2 regions of the Stenotrophomonas sp. YJH_SMC_17 genome follow, and region 2 is predicted to be linked to the other one. Evidence: riboswitches for the same ligand, from Rfam matches in the RefSeq annotation. Region 2 holds a riboswitch; the other holds the start of a gene.
The links. Region 2 has a riboswitch for glycine ahead of AC5P8Z_RS10975 (trimeric intracellular cation channel family protein). Riboswitches for the same ligand answer to the same signal wherever they lie in the genome.

Region 1 (3,403 bases), on a different contig from region 2:
ACGCGGATGTCTTCGACGTCGACGTTGCCGTTGGCATCGGTCTTGGTCACCACCACCTTCATGCCGCACATCTGTGCCGAAGCCGGGTTGGTGCCGTGGGCCGAATCCGGGATCAGGCAGATGTCGCGGTGGCCTTCGCCGCGCGAGCGGTGGTAGGCGCGGATCGCCAGCAGGCCGGCGTACTCGCCCTGCGCGCCGGAGTTCGGCTGCAGGCTGACCGCGTCGTAGCCGGTGCATTCCACCAGCATCGCTTCCAGCGTATCGATCAGTTCCTTGTAGCCCAGCGCCTGGTCGGCCGGCACCAGCGGGTGGATCTGCGAGAACTCCGGCCAGGTCACCGGAATCATTTCGGCGGTGGCGTTGAGCTTCATGGTGCACGAGCCCAGCGGGATCATCGTGCGGTCCATCGCCAGGTCCTTGTCGGCCAGCGAACGCAGGTAGCGCAGCAGTTCGTGCTCGCTGTGGTGGGTGTTGAACACCGGATGGGTCAGGAACGCGGACTGGCGCAGCAGGCCGGCCGGCAGCGCGTCGGCGGTGCTGGCGTCCAGCGCGTCGACGTCGGCCTGGGCACCGAACACCGCAGCCAGCGCAACCACGTCGGCGCGGGTGGCGGTCTCGTCCAGGCTGATGCCGACCGAGTCGCTGTCGATCGCGCGCAGGTTGTAACCGGCAGCGCGTGCCTTGACGTGGATCTCATCGGCGTGCACGCCGGTGACATGCAGGGTGTCGAAGAAGTCGCCACCGACCTGCACGCCGGCATTGCGCAGCGCTGCGGCCAGGATCGAGGCCAGGCGATGGGTGCGGCGGGCGATGCGGGTCAGGCCTTCCGGGCCGTGGTAAACGGCGTACATCGAGGCCATCACCGCCAGCAGCACCTGCGCGGTACAGATGTTGGACGTCGCCTTCTCGCGGCGGATGTGCTGCTCGCGGGTCTGCAGGGTCAGGCGGTAGGCCGGGTTGCCCTGGGCATCGACCGAAACACCGATCAGGCGGCCCGGCATCGAACGCTTGTAGGCATCGCGGCAGGCCATGAACGCCGCATGCGGGCCACCGAAGCCGAACGGCACGCCGAAGCGCTGGCTGTTGCCGACCACGATGTCCGCGCCCCATTCGCCCGGGGCGGCCAGCAGGGTCAGGGCCAGCAGGTCGGTAGCCACGGCCACCAGGCCGCCACGTGCGTGCACGGCATCGACCAGCGCCTTGTAGTCGCCCACCTGGCCGAAGGTATCCGGATACTGCAGCAGCAGGCCGAAGGCTTCCGCATCCAGCGCTTCGGCCGGGGTGCCGACACGCAGCACGATGCCCATCGGCTCGGCGCGGGTGCGCAGCAGTTCCAGCGTCTGCGGATGCACGGCGTCGTGCACGAAGAAGGTGTCCGACTTGGACTTGGCCGAGCGCTTGGCCAGGGTCATCGCTTCAGCAGCGGCGGTGGCTTCGTCCAGCAGCGAGGCGTTGGCGATTTCCATGCCGGTTAGGTCGGCACACAGGGTCTGGAAGTTGATCAGCGCTTCCATGCGGCCCTGCGAGATTTCCGCCTGGTACGGGGTGTAGGCGGTGTACCAGGCCGGGTTTTCCAGGATGTTGCGCAGGATCACGTTCGGCGTGTGGGTGCCGTAGTAGCCCTGGCCGATGAAGCTGCGCAGCACGGTGTTCTTGTCGGCGATGGCACGGATCTTCGCCAGTGCCTGCACTTCGGTCATCGACTCCGGCAGCGCCAGCGGCGCCGGCGACTTGATCTTGGCCGGCACGATGGCATCGGTCATCGCATCCAGCGACGCGTGGCCGACGACATCGAGCATCTGCGCGATCTCGGCGTCGTTGGGGCCGATGTGGCGCTCGACGAACGCGTTGTGGTGCTCGAGCTCACGCAGGGAAGGGGTGTTCTGGGACATGGCGAAGGATCCGTCAGGAAAGGGCACACGCACGGGCACAAGCCGCCGGTCGGCGGTCTGCGGGGCGCCCCTCTGTCCTTTTGCCTGAGAGTTTAAAAGCGCGGAAAACCGCAGCTTCGTGCCCCTTCGGCGCCGGATCGAACCGGTCTCTCCAGAGTTGTGTTACGGGTGGTATCGGGCCTGAGCGATTACGGGCGTTGCGCCTTCGGCAGCGGTGTTCCGCTTCTCCCACCGTGTTGCCCGCCGATTATAGCCCCTTGCGGGCCCGGCCAGCGGCTGCTGGTCGGTGCCGCCGCGCCTGAATGGCCGATGGCCCGGCCGTGCGTTTTGTGCAGTGCTGCATGGCGTCAGGCGCAATCCCCACCTATGATGGGCGGATACCCGAATTCATCTGGCGTCGTCCCCGTTGCTGCGGGACCGGCGCCCGCCGTGCGTGCCCCGCACGGACCTGCCGGACGCTGCCTCCATGACCGCCGCTGTTGCCCCCTCCACCCGTCGCATGGCCCTGCTGCTTGCCGGCCTGGCCATGTTCGGCCCGTTCTCGATCGACACCATCTTCCCGGCGTTCCCGCAGCTGGCCCAGCGCCTGGCGGTGGACGAGGTGGCGGTGCAGCAGACCATCAGCGTGTACCTGCTGTTCTACGGCCTGATGAGCCTGGCGCACGGCCCGCTGTCCGATGCCTGGGGCCGCAAGCGGGTGATCCTCGGCGGTCTGGTGGTGTTCGTCGGTGCCTCGGTCGGCTGCGCGCTGTCCACCGACCTGCCCACGCTGCTGGCGTTCCGCGCGCTGCAGGGCCTGTCGGCGGGTGTCGGCATGATCGTCGGCCGCGCGGTGATCCGCGATCTCTACCATGGCCATGACGCGCAGCGGCTGATGAGCCAGGTGTCGATGCTGTTCGGCATCGCCCCGGCCATCGCACCGATCATCGGCGGCTGGATCCTGCTCAGTGGTGCAGGCTGGCCGCTGATCTTCTGGTTCCTGGTGGTGTTCGCACTGGTCCTGCTTGCGGCCACCGCGCGCTTCCTGCCGGAAACCCATCCGGTCGAGGCGCGGGTGCCGCTGTCGCCGCGCGTGCTGCTGCGTGACTACGTGCGCATCGGCTTCAACCCGCGCTTCCTGCGCCTGGCGCTGGCCGGCAGCATCGGTTTCGGCGGCATCTTCCTGTACATCTCCTCGGCGCCGGTGTTCGTGATGCAGCACCTGCATCTGGGCGAGGGCGGTTTCGCCTGGTTGTTCATTCCCACCATCGGCGGCATGACCACCGGCTCGTTCCTGTCCGGGCGCATGGCCGGGCACACCACGCCCACACGCCAGGTCGCCATCGGTTTCAGCCTGTGCGCGCTGTCGGCGCTGCTGAATGTCGGCTACGTGGCGCTGTCGCCGCAGTTCGTGCTGCCGTGGGCGGTGCTGCCGATCTTCCTGGGCGGCATGGGCATGTCGCTGATCTTCCCGATCCTGGCCCTGGCGGTGCTGGACATGTACCCGCACCAGCGTGGCCTGGCGTCGTCGC
Region 2 (3,403 bases):
TCTGCACCAGATCCTGCATGGCCGTGATGACCGCCTGGCCGTGGTGGTGGGCCCGTGCTCGATCCACGACCCGAACGCCGCCATCGAGTACGCACAGCGCCTGAAGCCGCTGCGCGATGCGCTGGCCGGCGAACTGGAAATCGTCATGCGCGTGTACTTCGAGAAGCCGCGCACCACGGTGGGCTGGAAGGGCCTGATCAACGATCCGGACCTGGATGGCAGCTTCAGGATCGACAAGGGCCTGCGCATCGCCCGCGGCCTGCTGCGCGACATCAACAAGCTCGGCCTGCCCGCCGGTGTCGAGTTCCTTGACGTGATCTCGCCGCAGTACATCGCCGATCTGGTGGCATGGGGTGCCATTGGTGCGCGCACTACTGAAAGCCAGGTGCATCGCGAACTGGCGTCGGGGCTGTCGTGCCCGGTCGGCTTCAAGAATGGCACCGACGGCAACGTGAAGATCGCCGCCGACGCGGTGGGTGCCGCTTCGAATCCGCATCATTTCCTGTCGGTGACCAAGCAGGGTGGCACCGCCATCGTTTCGACCACCGGCAACCCGGATTGCCATGTGATCCTGCGTGGCGGCAAGCAGCCGAACTACGACGCGGGCAGTGTGGCCGAGGCCTGCCAGGCACTGGCCAAGGCCAGGTTGCCGACGCGCCTGATGATCGACGCCAGCCACGCCAACAGCCTGAAGAACCCCGAGAACCAGCCGAAGGTGATCGAGGACATCGCCGTTCAGTTGGAAGACGGGGAACAGCGCATCGTGGGTGTGATGATCGAGAGCCATCTGGTGGGTGGCCGCCAGGAACTGGTGGAAGGCCAGCCGCTGGTCTACGGGCAGAGCATCACCGATGGCTGCATCGACTGGGACACCACCGTGACGGTGCTGGAGCGACTGGCTGCGGCCGTGCGCGCCCGTCGCGAAGTGAAGGTGTCCGAAGCGGCCTGATGAAAGCCGCCTCACGGCGGCACGAGTGTGGATGGCGGCCAGCGCCTGCGGGGGTGCGGCCGCGATCAGGGCCGGTCGGAGTTGGAGACCGGCCCATCTGCACCGGCGATGCGCCTGGCGCTGCGCATGAGCGACAGCGCCAGGTACATCGCCGGGGTGGTGCAGGGCGCGAAGGGTAGCGCCGGGCCATGCCCGGCGAACACGCTATCGTTCAATGCACTTCGTCGTGATACACGAACTTCGGCATTTCCCAACGGTAGTGGATCGCCAGCAGGCGCAACGCGAAGCCGCCGCCCAGGCAGCACAGGATCGCGGTGGCGTCGGCCACGCCCCAGTGCAGCAGCAACAGGTACGCCGCGCCGGTCAGCAACGCGATGATCGCGTACAGCTCCTTCTGGAAGATCAGCGGCACCTCGTTGCAGAGGATGTCGCGCAGCACGCCGCCGAACGCGCCGGTCAGCATGCCGGCGATCAGCACGATCGGCATCGCATGGCCCGCTTCGCGCGCAATCGAGCAGCCGATCAGGGTGAAGGCGATGAGGCCCAGGCCATCGAGCACAAGGAAGGTACGGCGGAAGTGGTGCATCCAGCGAGCCACCCATGTGGCGATCAGCGCCGCGCACACGGTGAAGCCCAGGTACTCGGGATGCTTCACCCAGCCCAGCGGATAGTGGCCGAGCAGGATGTCGCGCAGCGAACCGCCTCCGAGCGCGGTGACGCAGGCGATCATGACCACACCGAACAGGTCCATGCGGCGGCGGCCGGCGGCCAGGGCGCCGGTCATGGCTTCGGCGGAAATGGCGATCAGGTAGATGATGGACAGCAGCATGGGGCAGGCTCCGGGCGCGGTGGGGCCGGCCATGCGCCTATACCGCCACTGCCTGCGCAATGACGGGATGACGATGACCGGTGCCGCTCCCGCTGTCCTTTTGCCTGAGAGTTCAGCGGCGTAGGCCGCGTGCCCCTTCGGCGGATCGTCCCGGGCGTGCCCGGTGACCTCTCTCCAGCTCGGCGAGTCGAATGCATGGTTGGTGGGATTCCAGCCCACCGGCCTGAGCGATCATGGGAGCCTGCGCCTTCGGCGGGCGCCAGCACGGCGCCTCTCTCCTGCATTCGGGCGCCAGTATATCCGCTGCAGTGCAGCACGGCATAATCCGGCCATGGCCCCGTCCCTCCGCCCGTGGTTCCTGTACCTGCTCGAATGCCGCGACGGCAGCTTCTACGCCGGTATCAGCACCGACGTGGACGCGCGTTTCGCCGCCCACCAGGCCGGCAAGGGCGCCCGCTATACCCGCGCCCGGCCGCCGCTGCGCATCCTTGCCGTGCGCGAGTACCCGGACCGCGCCGCCGCCTCGCGCGCCGAATGGCAGCTCAAGCAGCAGCCGCGCGAACGCAAGCTGGCCTGGCTGCAGGCGCCGGATCCCGCGCTTCTGTAGAGCCGAGCCCACGCTCGGCTTCTGTTCCGTCTGCACGATGCGGGGCCCGGGCATGGACTGGGCTCTACGGTAGATCCACGCCGTGCGTGGGTAGGCCTTGTCCATGCCATGATCGCCACACCCATCGACACATGGATCCGTCCGATGAAGAACCGCGGGATACTGCTGTTGGCTGCCTGCGTGGCCCTTCTGGCCTGCACCCAGGAACCACCCCCACCGCCACTGCAGCAGGGGCAGATCGGCACCGCCGCTGAGCTGGCAGCGTATGGCCCGAGGACACCCGAACCGATCCACCTGCGTCGTGACCGGGTCCCTCCCGATCTGATCGATCTGATCCCGTTCGCAGAAAGGTGGGGGATCGGCGATGACGTGCTTCGCAACGAAATGCAGGAGCGCGCCACTGACGCGGAAAAGCAGGCATTGGCGGATGCGCTGGCGGGGCGCCATGCGCGCATCACCACCTGGTTGGACAGCTTCCCGCAGGGGCAGCCCATGTCTGTAGAAGCCGCTGCGTTCATGTACATGCAGCTGGGCACCGACGAAATGGGCCTGATGCCGTAGATCCACGCCATGCGGGGATGCGGCTTGCACATGCCATGATCGCCCAGCCCTCAGCCCTGGAGACCCGGATGTCCACGATCGCCCTGTTGTTCGCCCTTTCCGCAGCCACAAGTCCTGCCGCCGACCCAGCCACCCTCGCGGCCATCGAAGCCACCTGCCACGACTACGTCGATGGCCAGCTGGAAGCCGACCCGCAGCGCGTCGCCCGTTCCCTGCATCCGGACCTGGCCAAGCGCGCGGTGCTCGGCGATACGCCCGACGAGCGGCTTGGCCTGCGCCGCATGTCGAAGGAGGAACTGGTTTCGCTGACAAAGCAGGGCGCGCTGAAGACGCCGAAGGATCAATGGGACCGTCGCTGCACGGTGCTGGACTTGACCGGCAACGCGGCCTCGGTGTGGTTGGAAACCCCATGGTTCGTCGATTACTTCCACATGGGGCGCTTTGACCAACGCTGGGT

Region 1: it holds a riboswitch for glycine, as region 2 does, so the genes downstream of both, gcvP (aminomethyl-transferring glycine dehydrogenase) here and AC5P8Z_RS10975 (trimeric intracellular cation channel family protein) in region 2, are expected to answer to the same signal.

What each region holds. Positions count from the first base shown of each region.
Region 1 is NZ_JCAFUU010000002.1:299,172-302,574, forward strand. Features, by position in the region: gene gcvP (aminomethyl-transferring glycine dehydrogenase) at 1-1,892, opposite strand, end outside; glycine riboswitch at 1,955-2,057, opposite strand; gene AC5P8Z_RS06435 (multidrug effflux MFS transporter) at 2,359-3,403, shown strand, end outside.
Region 2 is NZ_JCAFUU010000003.1:270,358-273,760, forward strand. Features, by position in the region: gene AC5P8Z_RS10970 (3-deoxy-7-phosphoheptulonate synthase) at 1-949, shown strand, start outside; gene AC5P8Z_RS10975 (trimeric intracellular cation channel family protein) at 1,161-1,778, opposite strand; glycine riboswitch at 1,863-1,966, opposite strand; glycine riboswitch at 1,980-2,069, opposite strand; gene AC5P8Z_RS10980 (GIY-YIG nuclease family protein) at 2,110-2,385, shown strand; gene AC5P8Z_RS10985 (hypothetical protein) at 2,530-2,946, shown strand; gene AC5P8Z_RS10990 (nuclear transport factor 2 family protein) at 3,015-3,403, shown strand, end outside.